3 regions of the Starkeya sp. ORNL1 genome follow, and region 2 is predicted to be linked to each of the others. Evidence: predicted binding sites of a transcription regulator. Region 2 holds the regulator's gene; each other region holds the start of a gene.
What was found. The regulator PhoB, encoded in region 2, activates phosphate uptake and scavenging genes when phosphate is short. The targets are predictions, from matches to a motif close to TGTCATNNANCTGTCAT.

Region 1 (5,695 bases), 1.3 Mb from region 2:
ACGCCGAGCTAAGCTGCAGGCATCTGCAGGGCGAAGCCGCGGGTCTTCAAAGCGTCGGCGATCTCGCCCAGCGTGCCGGGATCGTCGATCGTCGCCGGCATCGCCCAGGTCTCGCCATCGGCGATCTTCTTCATCGTGCCGCGCAATATCTTGCCCGAACGGGTCTTCGGCAGCCTCGCCACGGTGATGGCGAGGCGGAATGCCGCCACCGGGCCGATGCGCTCGCGCACCATCGCCACGATCTCGCGCTCGATCTCGTCGGGCGCCCGTGCGACGCCGGCTTTCAGCACCACGAAGCCGCAAGGCACCTCGCCCTTGATCTCGTTATGCACGCCGATCACCGCGCATTCCGCGACGTCGGGGTGCGAGGCCAGCACCTCTTCCATGCCGCCGGTGGAAAGCCGGTGGCCGGCGACATTTATGATGTCGTCGGTGCGACCCATGATGAACAGGTTGCCGTCGGGGTCGCGGAAACCGGCATCCGCCGTCTTGTAGTAGCCGGGGAACTCGGTGAGGTAGGTCTCGACGAAGCGTTCCTTCTGCTCCCACAGCGTGGGCAGGCAGCCGGGCGGCATCGGCAGCTTGATCGCCACCGCGCCCATGCGGTTCGCCTCCACCGGGTGGCCCGCTTCGTCCAGTATATCGACGCGGTAGCCCGGCATCGGCACGCCGGTCGAGCCTGCCGGCACCGGCAGCCGGCCGAGGCCGACCGGATTGCCGGCAATGGCCCAGCCGGTCTCGGTCTGCCACCAATGATCCACCACCGGCACGCCCAGCTTCGTCTGCGCCCAGCGCACCGTGTCGGGATCGGCGCGCTCGCCGGCGAGGAACAGGGTGCGCAAGGTGGAGATGTCGTGGTCACGCATCAGCCGCCCTTCCGGGTCTTCCTTCTTGATGGCGCGCAGCGCGGTCGGGGCGGTGAACAGCGCCACCACGCCGTATTCCGCGACGACGCGCCAGAACGCGCCGGCATCCGGCGTGCCCACCGGCTTGCCCTCATAGAGCACGGTGGTGCAGCCGGCGAGCAGCGGGGCGTAAACGATGTAGGAGTGCCCGACCACCCAGCCGATATCCGAGGCCGACCAATAAACCTCGCCCGGCCTCACGCCATAGAGCGCCTCCATCGACCAGCGCAGTGCCACCATGTAGCCGGCGGTGTCGCGCACCACGCCCTTGGGTTTGCCGGTGGTTCCGGAGGTGTAGAGGATATAGAGCGGATCGGTGGCGCCGACCGGGGCGCAATCGACGCCGCGCCCGCCCGCCGCCGCGCGATCGCGCAGCTTCGCCCAGTCGCGGTCGCGGCCGGGCTGAAGCTCGGCTTCCAATTCGGGGCGCTGCAGGATGATGCAGGCTTCCGGCTTGTGCGACGATAGCGCGAGCGCCTGGTCGAGCAGCGGCTTGTAGGGCACGAGCCGGGTCGGCTCGACACCGCAGGAGGCGGAGAGCACCACCTTCGGCTTGGCGTCGTCGATGCGGCTCGCCAGTTCCATGGCGGCGAAGCCGCCGAACACCACGGAATGCACCGCGCCGATGCGGGCGCAGGCCAGCATGGCGAACATCGCTTCCGGCACCATCGGCATATAGATGACGACGCGGTCGCCCTTCTCGACGCCGAGGTCGCGCAGCATGGCGCCGATGGTGCGCACCTCCGACAGCAGCTCGGAATAGGTGATGGTGCGTTTCACCCCGGTGACCGGGCTGTCATAGAGGATCGCCGCCTGGGTGCCGCGGCCGGCGCTGACATGGCGGTCCACGGCGTTGTAGCAGACATTGCACAGGCCGCCGACGAACCAGCGGCCATAGACGCCGCGGGTGGGCTCGAAAATGTCGCGTGGCTCGGCGATCCAGTCGATGGCCCGGGCCGCCTCGCGCCAGAAACTTTCCGGGTCGGCCTCCGCCCGCATATAGGTAGCGGGGTAGCGGCTCGGCGTGGCGTCGGTGCTCGTCTTGGCGCGGTTCTTCGACATATTTGTCTTCTCGATCTATCCGCCCGGCATCGTCTGTGGCGACGTCGTCGGAACGAAAAACCGCCGGCACGCGGGCCGGCGGTTCTCGTCGTCGGCCGTGCGGCCGAAACGCGGGGAAATACGCCCCGTTTCTCGCAAATCAGTGTAGCGTCACGTCTTCGCCGCTACGCAATCGGTTGATCTGGTCCTTGAGCTGAAGCTTGCGACGCTTGAGATCGGTGATCTTGGCGTCATCGGAGGCGGGATGGTTCAGTTCTTCGCGGAGCTCCCTATCGAGCGCCTGGTGGCGCCGTTCCAGCTCCGCGACATGCGCCTGCATGGACATGGACAATCTCTCCCTGTCTCGAAGTGAACGTCATTAGTCTGTCACGGCTCGCACCCGCTGTCGACGAAACGAGTCGCTGCAATGCAGCATCCGGGAGATGTCGTTGCCATGCGGCTCACCGGCATATTGCGGCGGCGGGGCAGGGGGGTGATACTCCCGCTTGGCCGTGTGCGAGCGGCGAGTCGGAAGGCAGGTCGGGCGTTCGTGAACATGACGGCGGATGAGGAACGCGAGCTGAAGGCTCTCCTCGAGCGCCTGCGCCAGGAGCACCGCGATCTCGACAACGCAATCGAGGCCCTGCAGGCCATGCCGGGCTGCGATCAGTTGCAGCTTGCGCGCTTCAAGAAGCGCAAGCTGCAGCTCAAGGATCGCATCGGCTTCGTCGAGGACCAGATTTTCCCGGATATCATCGCGTGAGGGAGTGCCCTCGACCGTGGGCGGGTAGGCGTCTCGCCGCTCGTCATGGTCGGGCTTGTCCGGCCATCCATCGTTGTGCCTTGGTCCAAAGACGTGAATGCCCGGGACAAGCCCGGGCATGACGTCGTTTGGAGAGGGAGCCGAAGCGTCGCGGCTCAGATCTGCGTCAGCAGCACGTCGGCATTGGTCTTGTCGGCCTTGCTCGGCACGTCCTCGACGTTCAGCACCATGACCTCGCCGTCCTCGACCAGCATCGAGTAGCGCTTCGAGCGCAGGCCGAGGCCGGCGGCCGAGGCGTCGAAATCCATGCCGATCGCCTTGGCGAACTCGCCATTGCCGTCAGACAGGAACACGATCTTGCCGCCGGTGTTGGACGCCGATTCCCAGGCCGCGAGCACGAAGGGATCGTTCACCGCGGTGACGGCGATGGTGTCGACGCCGCGCGCCAGAATCTCGTCGGCACGGGCGACGAAGCTCGGCAGATGATTCTTGTGGCAGGTCGGGGTGAAGGCGCCCGGCACCGCGAACAGCACCACCTTCTTGTTCTTGAAGACCTCTTCGCTGGACTTCGGCACCGGCCCGTCGGCAGTGGCGACGCGGAAGGTGGCGCTCGGCAGCATGTCGCCGACCTTGATCGTCATGGGATGTCCTTTCGTGCGCGGAATTTTATCGAGTGCGGAGCGACCCGCAGGCGAGGGCGCTCCGCCTGAGCACCCCACCTTGGTCGGACGGCAGCATAGTCATTTCCCGCCGCGCGGGAAGCCGTATCACGGCGCGGAAAGCGGGGCCTCGACCTCGACGGCGCGGTTGCCGTCGATCAGGGTAAAGCGCAACGGCACACCGGCGATGCTGGCGCCCTTGGGCACGCCGTCGACCGGCATCAGGAATTCGGCGCGGCCATCCTTGACGTGCTTGAGCGTCGGCAAGGGCAGGGCCCAACCATCAGTGGGCCCCTCGACGAACAGGTCTACGCCCTTCTCGGCGCTGGCGACGCGGGCCTCGATACGCACTGCCTTGCTCTCGAGCTTTACCGTGTCGATGCCGACTGCCCCGCTGGCGCCCAGCGCGGCGCGGCGCGGCAGTGCGGCCTCGGCCGCGATCAGTGTATCGGGGGAGGGGGCCGCGCCGGCTGCCGGCACATCGAGCGCGAGTGCGGCATGTGCCGGCTGGCAGATCTTCTCGCAGACCGCGAATTCCAGATCGAGCCGCAGCTTCACCGGCTGCGCGGCGTCCTTCGGCGCGATGCGCACCGGCAGGATGACGTCGTGCTTGTAGCCGATGGAGAAATTGCCGTCGCCATCGCCGAAGCGCTGCGGGGCGGGCCAGGACAACGCGACGCTGCCGACATTCTCCGAGCCCGACCAGTCGAAGCGCGGCGGGATGCCGCTGTCGCCGGGATAGCGCCAATAAGTCTTCCAGCCGGGGGCGAGGCGGATCTCGATGCCGCCGGCGAGCGTTGTACCGTCGCTCGCGCCGGCGAGGAGGCGCACCGCGGTGCCGGACGGCGCCGACCAGTCGGATTCCATGCCGGCGTGTGCCGGCGACGCCACGCCGGCCAGCAACGCGGCGAGGGACAATGGAATCGTCGAAACGAGCTTCAGGACCATGGCGTTGGCGATATCCTGTCCGCTGCGCGGCGGGAAGCTACAGCGCCTGCACTTTGCTGTGAACCCTTCGACATTTGAGTCATTGTGCAGCGCACCTCCTTGAAAAAGCGCCCTTTGGGTTTACGCTTTCCCTATGAGGATCGGACACCCGACTGACGACACGCCCGGCGGCGAGTTCCTGGACGGGCAGATGCTGGTGGCGATGCCCGGAATGCGCGACGAACGCTTCGCGCGGGCCGTGATCTATCTGTGCGCCCACTCTTCGGAAGGGGCGATGGGCATCATCGTCAACCAGCCCGCCGCCAACATCAATTTCCCGGATCTGCTGGTGCAGCTCGACGTGATTCCGGAGGCCGAGCTGATCCGCCTGCCGTCGCGAGCCGGCACGGTGAAGGTGCTGCGCGGCGGACCGGTGGAAACCGGCCGCGGCTTCGTGCTGCACAGCGCGGATTTTTTTATCGAGAATTCGACGCTGCCGATCGATACCGGCGTCTGCCTGACCGCGACGCTCGACATATTGAAAGCGATCGCGGCCGGCGGCGGACCGGAGAACGCGATCCTCGCGCTCGGCTATGCCGGCTGGGCGCCGGGGCAGCTGGAGAACGAGATCCAGCAGAATGGCTGGCTGCATTGCCAGGCCGACCGCTCGCTGATCTTCGAGGCCGACACTTCGGCGAAATACGAACTCGCCTTGCGCAAGATCGGCATCCACCCGGGCATGCTGTCGAGCGAGGCCGGGCACGCGTGAGGCCCTGAGCTGCGCATTGCTTGAGCATCCTTCGAGGCTCGCTTTGCTCGCATCTCAGGATGACGTGGTTCTGTAAAAAGCAGAGTCATCCCGAGGCGCCCGGCAAAGCCGGGCCTCGAAGGATGCTCAAGCCGTGCAACTCACCCCTGCGAGGCGGCCTTGGGCGGCGGGGCGTCGTCTTCCGCCGGCGCGGCTTCGGGCTCTTCCTCTTCGGCCACCGGACGCTGCGGGGGACGGGGGCGCTGCGCGGCCGGTTTAGCCGCAGCAGGCGGCACCCGCGCCGGCGCGGGCTGGGGCTGCTCCGCTTCCTCGGTGGCGGTGGCGGTGGTGGTGGTGGCGGTGGCGACGCCTGCGCCGGGTTTGGCAGCCCTGGGGGCCGGCTTCGCCCTGCCGAGGCGGCTGCGCTCCAGCAGCGAGGTCGGCTGCACCTCCGGCTGGAACGCCTTGCGGGCGTCCTCCGCGGTCATCGGCTCGCCGAACAGATAGCCCTGCGCATATTTGCAGCCGAGCTTGGCCAGCGCCTCGGCAGCGGCTTCGGTCTCCGCACCTTCGGCGACGATGTCCATGCCGAGATCGTGCGCCATATTGACGATGGAGCCGAGAATGACCGGCCGCTGCGCCTTGGCGCCGG
Region 2 (5,695 bases):
TCGGCGCCGGCGTCATGGTGTTCGGCACGCTGCTCAGCGCCATCATCGCCGTCATCGTCGCGCTGCCGCTGTCCTTCGGCATCGCCTTCTTCCTCACCGAGATCGCGCCCGGCCCGCTCCGCCGCCCGATCGGCGTCGCCATCCAGCTGCTCGCCGCCGTGCCCTCCATCATCTACGGCATGTGGGGCTTCTTCGTCGTGGTGCCGCTGATCGCCGCCTACGTCCAGCCGCCGCTGATCGAGTGGCTCGGCCCGATCCCGGTGCTCGGCGCGCTGTTCCAGGGCCCGCCGCTCGGCGCCGGCATGCTCACCGCCGGCCTGATCCTGGCGCTGATGATCCTGCCCTTCATCACCGCGATGTTCGTCGAGGTGCTGGAATCGGTGCCGCCCATGCTGAAGGAATCCGCCTTCGGCGTCGGCGCCACCACCTTCGAGGTCTATCGCAACGTCTCGGTGCCCTATGGCAACACCGCCATGGTCGGCGCGGTGATGCTCGGCCTCGGCCGCGCGCTGGGCGAGACCATGGCCGTCACCTTCGTCATCGGTAACGCCACCCGCATGTCGGCCTCGCTGTTCGCGCCGGGTGCCACCATCGCCTCGACCATCGCCAACGAGTTTCCTGAAGCGTCGATGGGCTCGCTGAAGCTGCAGTCGCTGCTCCAGCTCGGCTTCATCCTGTTCGTCATCTCGTTCATCGTGCTTGCGCTGTCGCGCATGCTGGTGCGCTCGAAGATCAAGGGCTGATCGTCATGGCATCGCTCGCTGCCCGCCGCGCCACCGACTTCACCGTGAAGGCCATCTCCACCGGCTTCGCCGTGCTGTCCCTCGTCATGCTCGCCTGGATCCTGTGGACCCTCTTGTCCCGCGGCCTCCCGGCGCTCGGCCCGCACGTCTTCACCCAGATCACCGCGCCTCCCGGCGCCGGCGGCGGCCTCCTGAATGCCATCGTCGGCTCGCTGATCCAGATCGTCATCGCGCTCTTGATCGGCACCCCGATCGGCCTGATGTGCGGCACCTTTCTTGCCGAGAACGGCAGGGGAACCCGGATCGCCGGCGTGGTGCGCTTCGTCAATGACGTGCTGCTCTCGGCGCCCTCGATCCTGATCGGCCTGTTCGTCTATCAGCTGCTGGTCGTGCCGTTCGGCGGCTTCTCCGGCTGGGCCGGCTCGATCGCACTGGCCATCCTGGTCATCCCGGTGGTGGTGCGCACCACCGAGGACATGCTGAACCTGGTGCCGATCGGCCTGCGCGAGGCAGCCTTCGCGCTCGGCGCGCCGCAATGGAAGGTCGTGACCATGGTGACCTGGCGCGCGGCGCGCGCCGGCATCACCACCGGCATCCTGCTCGCGCTCGCCCGCGCCGCCGGCGAGACCGCGCCGCTGCTCTTCACCTCGCTCGGCAATAACGGCTGGTCGATCGACCTGTCGCGGCCTATGGCCAGCCTGCCGATCGCCATCTATCAATACGCCGCCAGCCCGTTCGACGATTGGGTCGCCCTCGCCTGGGCCGGCGCGCTGATCATCACCGTTGGGGTGTTGACCCTCAACATCCTCTCCCGCCTTGTCCTGGCGAAGATGAAGTGAGCCGGCCATGAACTTTGCACCCGACACCTCCCTCGACATCGCCGCCGCCGTCAACCGCGCCAACGTCGTCGGCTCCGCCGCGACCAAGCTCAAGGTCGAGAAGCTGAATTTCTACTACGGCGACAACCACGCGCTGAAGAACATCAATTTCGAGATTCCCGAGAAGCGGGTTACCGCGATGATCGGGCCGTCGGGCTGCGGCAAGTCCACGCTGCTGCGCATCTTCAACCGCATGTATGCGCTCTATCCGGGCCAGCGCGCCGAAGGCAAGATCAGCTTCGACGGCGTCGACCTGCTCGGCAAGAACCTCGATTCCACCGTGGTGCGCTCGCGCATCGGCATGGTGTTCCAGAAGCCGACGCCGTTCCCGATGTCGATCTACGACAACATCGCCTTCGGCGTGAAGCTGCATGAGAGCCTCGGCAAGGCGGCGATGGACGAGCGCGTCGAATGGTGCTTGCGCAAGGCCGCCATCTGGGAGGAGACCAAGGACCGTCTCCACACTTCCGCCCTCGGCATGTCGGGCGGCCAGCAGCAGCGCCTGTGCATCGCCCGCACCATCGCGGTGAAGCCGGAAGTCATCCTGCTCGACGAGCCGACCTCGGCGCTCGACCCGATCTCGACCTCCAAGATCGAGGACCTGATCGACGAGCTGAAGCAGGACTTCACCATCGTCATCGTGACGCACAACATGCAGCAGGCCGCCCGCTGCGCCGACCTCACCTCCTTCTTCTATCTCGGCGAGCTGATCGAGGTCGGCCCGTCCAACGAGATCTTCACCAATCCGCGCGAGCAGCGCACCCGCGACTACATCACCGGCCGCTTCGGCTGATGCCGGGCGACGTGAGAGGCTTGACCCATGACTGAGCATATCGTCTCGTCCTTCGACGCGGACCTGAAGGATCTTGGCCGCAAGGTCGTGGAGATGGGCGGCCAGGCGGAGCGGCTGGTGGCCGATTCCGTGCAGGCGCTCGTCAAGCGCGACGCCGAGCTGGCGCAGAAGGTCATCGTGCTCGACGGTCCGGTGGACCTGCTGCAGCGCGAGATCGAGGAGAAGGCCATCCTCACCATCGCCCGCCGCCAGCCGCTCGCGCACGATCTGCGCGAGATCGTCGCCGCCATGCGCGTCGCCAACGACCTCGAGCGCATCGGCGACCTCGCCAAGAACACCGGCAAGCGCGTCCTCGCGCTGACCGGCGAGTTCCATCCGCAGAAGCTGGTGCGCGGCGTGGAGCATATGTCGGGCATGGTGCTGGAGCAGCTGAAAGAGGTGCTCGACGCCTATGCCAGCCGCGACGACGCCCGCGCGCTCCAGGTGTGGAAGCGCGACGGCGAGATCGACATTCTCTACACCTCGCTGTTCCGCGAACTCCTCACCTATATGATGGAAGACCCGCGCAACATCTCGCTGTGCACGCATCTGCTGTTCTGCGCCAAGAACATCGAGCGTATCGGCGACCACGCCACCAACATCGCCGAGACGGTGCATTATCTGGTGACTGGCCAGCTTCCCGCCGAGGAACGCCCGAAGCAGGACACCACCAGCATCACCAGCGTGGCGTTCCCTGCTTGATCTGAGCGGAAAGACGGGTCATGCCGACCAACATACTGATCGTGGAGGATGAGGAGCCCCTCACCCTCCTTCTTCGCTACAATCTGGAATCCGAGGGCTACGCGGTCGAAAGCGTCGGGCGTGGCGATGAGGCCGAGACCCGGCTGCGCGAAAGCGTACCGGATCTCGTCATCCTCGACTGGATGCTGCCGGGCCTGTCCGGCATCGAGCTCTGCCGGCGCCTGCGCGCCCGGCCGGAGACCGAGCGCATGCCGGTGCTGATGCTCACCGCCCGCGGCGAGGAGACCGAGCGGGTGCGCGGCCTCGCCACCGGCGCCGATGACTATGTGGTGAAGCCGTTCTCGGTGCCGGAGCTGATCGCCCGCGTGCGGGCGCTGCTGCGCCGCGCCAAGCCGGACCACATCGCCACCCTGCTGCGCGCCGGCGACATCGAGCTCGATCGCGAGACCAAGCGGGTCTACCGCGCGGGACGCGAGCTGCATCTTGGCCCGACCGAGTTCCGCCTGCTGGAGTTCCTGATGCAGTCGCCCGGCCGCGTCTTCACCCGCGAGCAATTGCTCGACGGCGTGTGGGGCCAGGACGTCTATATCGACGAGCGCACCGTGGACGTGCATGTCGGGCGCCTGCGCAAGGCTCTGAATCGCCCGCGCCAGCCCGACCCGATCCGCACCGTCCGCGGCTCCGGCTACTCATTCAACGAGATGTTCGCCCGCGCGCACTGAGCGGGCGTCACCCATCGCTGATGGCGATTGCGCGTCCCGGGCGGACGCTGCGTCACGTGTTCACCGCACATTCAGGCCGTCCACTCCACCCCTTCGCTGGGTCGATACCTAGCGGGGGACCGATGCAGCGCCTTTCCACCGACGACGTGCCGCGCCGGGACCGGCTCGCCTTCGTGCATGACTTTGTCGGCCGCCACGCCGCCGGCATGGAATTCAGTCCCCTGGACCCCGAGAATTTCCGCGTCGAGCTCGCGGCATTCCAGCTGCCCGGCAATGTGCTGGTCGCCGAGGCCAGCTATTCCCCGGTCGCCGGCACCCGCACCCGCGAAATGCTGAATGACGGGCGCGACGCCTATCAGCTGATGATCCACACCACGGAGCATGAGGCCTCGGTCGAGGGCCGCGCCGCGGTGAAGATCGCGCCCGGCGCCCTGATGATCATCGATCAGAGCGCGCACAATTCCTGCCGCCTCCCCGAGACCCGCCTGAAAGTGGTCAATCTCGACCGGACCCGGCTGAAGAAACTGGTGCCGCGCATCGATGAGCGGCCCTGCTACTTCCTCCCCGAGGCGACATCCGGCATGAACCTGTTTGCCGGCTATTCAGACCTGCTCCGCCGCACGCCGCCGCAAGGCGAGAGGGCCGGCCGCGTCGCGGCGGATCATCTTTATGATCTGGTGGCGCTGCTGCTCGACGCCGCCGTTCCAGGCGGCGGCGCCCGCAACATGCGCGGCGTCGGTGCGGCCCGGCTCGAACTGGTGAAGCGGCACATGCGCGCCCGGCTCGGTGATCCCGGCCTCGGCATCGAAGTGGTGGCGCGCCGCCAGGGCATCACCCCGCGCTACATCCAGCGCCTGTTCGAGGCGGAGGGCGCGAGCTTCTCCGAGTTCCTGCGCGACTGCCGGCTGGATTTCGCCTTCCGGCTGCTCGACGCGCCGGACGGCGGGCGCACCATTGCGGCGATTGCGTTCGAGGCGGGATTCAGCGACCTCTCCAGTTTCAACCGCGCCTTCCGCCGCCGCTACGCCATGACCCCCTCGCAGGTACGCGCCGAGGCGATGCACCGGCGTTTTTGAGAGGCGGGTTCAGAGTTCGCTTGAGCCGACTTGGCCCGCTCCATACGCCCTCATGCCCGGGCTTGACCCGGGTACCCAGACTTCGACGAGGTGCGTGCGGCTTCGCTGGATCCCCGGATCAAGTCCGGGGATGAGGGCTGTTCTCAGTTTTCCGCTCATCCCGACCCGCCTGTTCGCCCCCTGCATAGTTCGTTCGCCGGGCGCCGAGACGCTCAACGTTCTGCCGTCGTAGGCATCGCATCGTCGGACGGCGGGCCGCAGGCGCGCCGCGTGGCTGGGTCGGCACCAACCACCGCGGAGGCGGAAGAAAACGACATGAAGGCATGGATACTTCTCGCGCTCGGCCTCGCCACGGCCGCGTGCAACCAGACGCTCGGCACCGCCACAGCGCGCCAATCGAACCCGGAAAGCGCGGCGGCAGCGCCCACAGAAAGCGATGCTGCGTCAGTCAAAGGGTCGGCCACGGGCTCGAAAGCCTCCGCTCAGTCGGCAAAGCAGATCGTAGCAGTGCAATCCGCTGCCCAGCGCTGCGCCGACGCCGCGCAGGAGATGGCGAACAAGCAGACCCAGGCGGCGATGCTCGGGGGTGCGCTCTCCATGGTCGGAGGCTTTGGCGGCATGGCCGGGCAGGGCGGCGCCATCGCCGCGCAGGCGGCTTCGGTCGGCGGTTCGGTCATCCAGTCGCAGGCCGGCGCGCAGGCTCAGGCCGCCATGGCACAGGAGTGCCGCTGATGCGCCGCGC
Region 3 (5,695 bases), 1.7 Mb from region 2:
CAAGGCGGATCGCCTCCTCGCACAGGGGTTCGCGCGCCGCCGTGGTGTCGCCGCCGGCCGAATAGCCCTCATTGAAGACCAGATAGATCATCGCCGCGACCGCGCCGAGCCGCTCCGAGCGCTCCACCGCGCCGGGCGTCTCGAACGGCACGTCGGCCTTGGCGATGCGGGCTTTCGCCCGGGTGATGCGCTGCTCCATCGCCGCCTCGCCCACCAGGAAGGCGCGGGCGATCTGCTTCACCGAAAGGCCGGAGACGATGCGCAAGGCGAGCGCGATCTGCTGCGTCGCCGGCAATTCCGGATGGCAGCAGATGAACAGCAGCCGCAGCACGTCGTCGCGATAGTGACCGCCATCCAGCCGCTCGGCGAGCTGCTCCTCGGCGTCCTCGGTGTCGGACAGCACATCTTCCGGCGGCAGTTCGGTCTGTTTCGCGCGGCGGCGCACGACGTCCAGCGCGACATTGCGGCCGACGAACACCAGCCAGGCGGCGGGGTCGCGCGGCGGGCCGTTCTGCGGCCAGGTCCTCAGCGCGCGCAGGCACGCTTCCTGGAACGCCTCCTCGGCAAGGTCGAGATCGCGGAAATAGCGCAGCAGCGCGGCAACCGCCTGCGGGCGCGCGGCGGCGAGGGTCGTGCCGATCCAGCGCGCCTCATCCATCAGGTGCCCACACCTTCATTGCCGAAGCTTCCATTATGGAAGATGCCGACCGGGCGGATCTCGTAGGAGCCGCCGGGATTGGCCTTGCCGAGATCGCGGGCGACATCGAGCGCCTCCTCGAGATCCTTGCAATCGAGGATGTAGAAGCCGAGCAACTGCTCCTTGGTCTCGGCGAACGGCCCGTCCAGCACCAGCGGCGGATCCTGGTCCTTGCGCAGCGTGGTGGCGGCGGTGGTCGGCAGCAGCCGCACCACCGGGCCGAGCTTGCCGGCCTTGGCGAGCCGCTCCTGCACCACGGCGAGCTTTTCCATCACCGCATCGTCCTCCTCCTTGCTCCAGGAGCAGACGACGTCCTCGCGGTGATAGCAGAGCAGGGAATAGAGCATGCGGGGTCTCTCTTCGATACGGGTTCAGCCGCCGCTGATCGCGGTGAGGACGAAGATGTCCGCGCCCTCGCGCAGCGGCGTCGACAGGCTGGCGCGGCGGCCCTCGACGAACACGTTGATATGCCGCCTGATCGCCGGCGTCTCGTCGCAGATGCGCTCGCGCATGCCGGGCCACAGCGCGTCGAGCGCGTCGACCATCTCGTTCACGTCGCGGGCTTTGAGCGACACGCGACGCTCGGCGCCGGGAAACAGCACGACGAGATGCGGCGGCAGGCGCACCAGCACGCTTGCCTGCCCCGCCTCGCCGTGCCGCTCCCGCAGCGTCTCGTCGCTCATCGCCCTCACCGCCCGATCACCAGCGTCTCCACCGACGTGATGGTCGGCAGGAACGGGGCGAGGCAATCCCAGCTTTCGCCCTCGTCGATGCTGGCATAAAGGCCGCCGGCATTGGTTCCGAAATAGACTCCGGCCGGCTCCATCGTATCTGTCGCCATGGCCTGGCGCAGCACGTTGAAATAGGCCCCGCCTTGCGGCAGGCCCTCGCGCTTGGGCTGCCAGCTCCTGCCGGCATCCGTGGTGCGCCACACCGCGGTGTTGCCCTCCGGCATGAAGCGGCCCTTGATGTCGCCGTTCAGCGGGATGAGGTAGAGGCAATCCGGGTCGCGCGGATGCGCGGCGGCGGGGAAGCCGAAGGAGGACGGCAAGCCGGCCTCGATGCTCTCCCAGGCCTTGCCGCCATCGTCGGAACGATACATGCCGCAATGGTTCTGCTGGTAGAGCCGGCCGCCTCCGCCCGGCGCCATCACGAGGCAATGCACGCACTGCCCGAATTCGGGATAGTTCTGGCCCTCCGGCATGAAGTCGGCGCGGGTGCCGCGATTGCGGGTCTGCCAGCTGGCGCCGCCATCCTCGGTGGCGAACACGCCCGCCGCGGAGATGCCGACCCAGATCCTGCTGGCGTCGATGGGATCGGGCACCAGCGAGTGCAGGATCAGCCCGGCGCCGCCGGGATTCCAGTCCGGCCGCGTCGGATGCTGCTGCAGGCCCTCGATATGGCTCCAGCTCTCGCCGCCATCCTCGCTGCGGAACAGCCCGGCCGGCTCGACGCCGGCATAGAGCGCGCCATCGGCACCGCGGGCGAGGCTCCACACCGCCTTCACCGGCGCCTGCCCCGGCTCGAAAGCGAGACCCTGGCTCGAATGGGACCAGGTGGCGCCGAAATCGGTCGATTTCCACACCGCCGGGCCGAACCATTCATTGCCGCCGCCGGCATAGATGGTGCCGCTAACCGGGTCGGCGACGACATGGTTGGTCGGCCATGTCTCGCAGAACGGGCCCCGCACCGCCCAGGAGCGGCGCATGGCGTCGCTCTCGAGAATGAAGGCGCCCTTGCGGGTGCCGACGAGGATGAAGACCTGCTCTGCCATCATGTCCTCCCGTAGCTTTCTGCCGTCAGTCGTGGGTGACGACCATCCAGGAGACGCCGAAACGGTCGGCCAGAGTGCCGAAGTTCGACGAGAAGAAGGTCTTGGCGAGCGGCATCGTCACCTCGCCGCCCTCGGCGAGCGCATTGAACACACGCTCGGCCTCGTCGGGCGACTTCACCGACAGAGCCAGCGAAATGCCCTTGAATCCCTCGGCGTCCGACTGGCAGCCATCGGAGGCCATTACTTCGGCATCGCCGATCTTGAAGCTGGAGTGCATGACCTTGTCACCCCAGTTCTCCGGCACCATTCCGGGCGGCGGCGCCTCCGGTGCATCGCGGAAGCGCATCAGCGCGGTGACCTCGGCGCCGACCGCCTTCTTGTAGAACTCGATGGCCTCTTCGGTGCGGCCATTGAACATCACATAAGCCTGCACATTCATGATTTTCGCTCCCCTTGGCCGTCGCCTCGCGAACGGCACCGCGGCCAAGCTTGCCGGTGCCGATGACATTAGGACGAACGGCAAAAGGCTAGACCGACATCGCGGCGAGAATTTTTCTGGAGTGCTCCATGCGACGTCGTCCTGGGAGGCTGACCGATAATTCCAGAATGGACCGTCATCCCCGGCCTTGTGCCGGGGATCTCGATTCCGGACAGCGCATCAGAGCCCGAGATGGCCGGCACAAGGCCGGCCATGACGTCGGACATGGCTCGCTTCGCCTGCCAGCGTCGAAGTATGAGTCAAGCCCCAGCATGACGTAACGTCATGTTAAATCATCCACAATCCTTGCGCCCATGCATTCCCCAGCGGGCCGCTTGGTCATCCACCTGACACCAGCGGCCCATAATGAGAGGTTCGTCCCCTGCCCTGAGGAGAACCCACATGCGCAGTTTCATCGCGGCCCTTACGCTGACGACCTGCCTGGTTTCCGTGGCCGATGCCACGACCATCTATCCGCTCGATCGCGCCACCATCATGATCGGTTCTCCCTTCGACACGAAGGTCGAGTTCGACAAGGTGGTTAAGGCCGACGAGGTGAAGCTGACCATCAATGGCGAGCCCGCCGAAAAGGTGCTCGGCAAGGATGTGCAGTTCGTCGAGAAGGAACAGGGCGTCGATGCCTCCGCGGTGCTGATCCGCGCCGGCGCCATCGCCAAGCCGGGCACCTATGAGGTGAAGGCCACCGCCGGTGGCGAGACCAAGACGGTGAGCTGGCATGTCTATGCCACCCCGACTTCGGCCAAGGCCAAGAATGTCATCTTCTTCCTCGGCGACGGCATGTCGGTCGCCCATCGCACCGGCGCGCGGATCATGTCCAAGGGCATGACCGAGGGCAAGGCGAACGGCCGTCTCAACATGGACGACCTCGACCGCATGGCCTTCATCGGCACCTCGGCCACCAATGCGGTCGCCACCGACAGCGCCAACACCATGTCGGCGTACATGACCGGCCACAAGACCGCGGTGAACGCGCTCGGCGTCTATGCCGACCGCACCAAGAACAGCCTCGACGACCCGAAGGTCGAGACCATTGCGGAGGCGCTGCGCCGCACCACGAAGAAGTCGATCGGTGTCGTCTCGACCGCCGAAATCGAGGACGCCACCCCGGCGGCGGTGGTCTCGCACACCCGCGCGCGCGCCGACAAGGCCGAGATCGCCGGCATGCTGTTCGACGTGAAGCCGGACGTCATCCTCGGCGGCGGCTCGGCCTATTTCCTGCCGAAGTCGACGGTCGGCTCGAAGCGCAAGGACGAGAAGGATTACGTCAAGATGTTCCGCGACGAAGGCTACACCTTCGCCGGCGACAAGACCGAGCTCGACGCCGCGCGCGGCACCAATACCGGCAAGATCCTCGGCCTGTTCCACACCGGCAACATGGACGTGACGCTGGACCGCGACTTCCTGAAGAAGGGCACGGTCGGCAAGTTCCCGAACCAGCCCGGCCTGGTGCAGATGACCTCGGTGGCGCTGGAACAGCTCGCCAAGAATCCGGAAGGCTTCTTCCTGATGGTCGAGGGCGCCTCGATCGACAAGATGTCCCACCCGATGGACTGGGACCGCGCCTTCGTCGAGACCATCGAGTTCGACAAGGCGATCGGCCTCGGCCTGGAGTTCGCCAAGACCCATCCCGACACGCTGATCGTCGTCACCGGCGATCACACCCACGGCGTCTCGATCATCGGCACCGTCGATGATGAGAAGCCGGGCACCGAGATGCGCGAGAAGGTCGGCACCTATGCCGATGCCGGCTTCCCGAACTATGAGGACAAGGACGGCGACGGCTATCCGGACAAGGTGGACGTGACCCGCCGCCTCGCCACCTTCTCCAACAACTATCCCGACTATTACGAGACCTTCCGTCCCAAGCTGGATGGCCCGTTCGAGCCGAGCGTGCAGAACGAGAAGAAGGAATACGTCGCCAACGAGAAGTACAAGAGCGTGCCCGGCGCGGTGTTCCGCGAAGGCAACATGCCGCGCTCGGTGGACAGCGAAGTCCATGCCGTGGACGATGTGGTGCTCCAGGCCACCGGCCCCGGCGCCGAGGAGTTCAAGGGCTACATGGAAGAGAGCGACGTCTACCGCGTGCTGGTCGACGCCCTCGCCATCGCCCCGCAGGCGACGAACTGAGCACTGGGGTTTACCCCACGCTGACCGTCATCCCCGGCCTTGTGCGGGGGATCTCGATTCCCGACAGTGCGTCGGAGACCGAGATGGCCGGGACAAGCCCGGCCATGACGGTTTGAGACGGTTCTTCCCCCTCTCCCCGACGGGGAGAGGGCTTCGGCATACCGTGCTCCCGCAAAGGGCACATCAAGGAGGATGCCATGAACCGATGGTCCCTCACGCGACGCCGTCTGCTCGCGACCGGTGCGCTCGCCGCTGCAACCTTGCCGGCCCTCGCCCGCGCCGCGGCCGCCGCCACGCCGGCCAGGCTCGATTTCGACGAGCTCTATGGCAAGATCAGCGTGCTTGGGCTCGAATTCTCCGAGAAGGTGAAGGCGCTCGCGCAGAAGAAGGTGGCGATGCGCGGCTTCATGGCGCCGCCCCTGAAGGCCGAGGCCGATTTCTTCGTGCTCACCGAAATCCCGATGTCGCTCTGCCCGTTCTGCTCGTCGGACGCCGACTGGCCGGACAACATCGTCGTCATCTATCTCGACAAGGCGCAGACCTTCGAGCAGGCCAATGCGCTGATCGAGGTGACCGGCACGCTCGAGGTCGGCTCCTG

Region 1: the regulator PhoB is predicted to act here: its motif matches at 2,321-2,337, upstream of G3545_RS24205 (DUF465 domain-containing protein).
Region 3: the regulator PhoB is predicted to act here: its motif matches at 3,287-3,303, upstream of G3545_RS10410 (alkaline phosphatase).

Annotation. Positions count from the first base shown of each region.
Region 1 covers NZ_CP048834.1:5,129,307-5,135,001, forward strand. The annotation lists gene G3545_RS24200 (propionyl-CoA synthetase) at 9-1,967, opposite strand; gene G3545_RS24205 (DUF465 domain-containing protein) at 2,107-2,292, opposite strand; gene G3545_RS24210 (DUF465 domain-containing protein) at 2,503-2,709, shown strand; gene G3545_RS24215 (peroxiredoxin) at 2,865-3,350, opposite strand; gene G3545_RS24220 (protein-disulfide reductase DsbD domain-containing protein) at 3,477-4,316, opposite strand; gene G3545_RS24225 (YqgE/AlgH family protein) at 4,450-5,064, shown strand; gene G3545_RS24230 (EAL domain-containing protein) at 5,205-5,695, opposite strand, start outside.
Region 2 covers NZ_CP048834.1:3,844,506-3,850,200, reverse strand. The annotation lists gene pstC (phosphate ABC transporter permease subunit PstC) at 1-743, shown strand, start outside; gene pstA (phosphate ABC transporter permease PstA) at 749-1,582, shown strand; gene pstB (phosphate ABC transporter ATP-binding protein PstB) at 1,590-2,414, shown strand; gene phoU (phosphate signaling complex protein PhoU) at 2,442-3,155, shown strand; gene phoB (phosphate regulon transcriptional regulator PhoB) at 3,176-3,877, shown strand; gene G3545_RS18265 (helix-turn-helix transcriptional regulator) at 4,000-4,953, shown strand; gene G3545_RS18260 (hypothetical protein) at 5,224-5,685, shown strand; gene G3545_RS18255 (hypothetical protein) at 5,685-5,695, shown strand, end outside.
Region 3 covers NZ_CP048834.1:2,135,909-2,141,603, forward strand. The annotation lists gene G3545_RS10385 (RNA polymerase sigma factor) at 1-658, opposite strand, end outside; gene G3545_RS10390 (YciI family protein) at 658-1,044, opposite strand; gene G3545_RS10395 (MoaD/ThiS family protein) at 1,069-1,380, opposite strand; gene G3545_RS10400 (sialidase family protein) at 1,386-2,471, opposite strand; gene G3545_RS10405 (VOC family protein) at 2,497-2,910, opposite strand; gene G3545_RS10410 (alkaline phosphatase) at 3,352-5,097, shown strand; gene G3545_RS10415 (hypothetical protein) at 5,295-5,695, shown strand, end outside.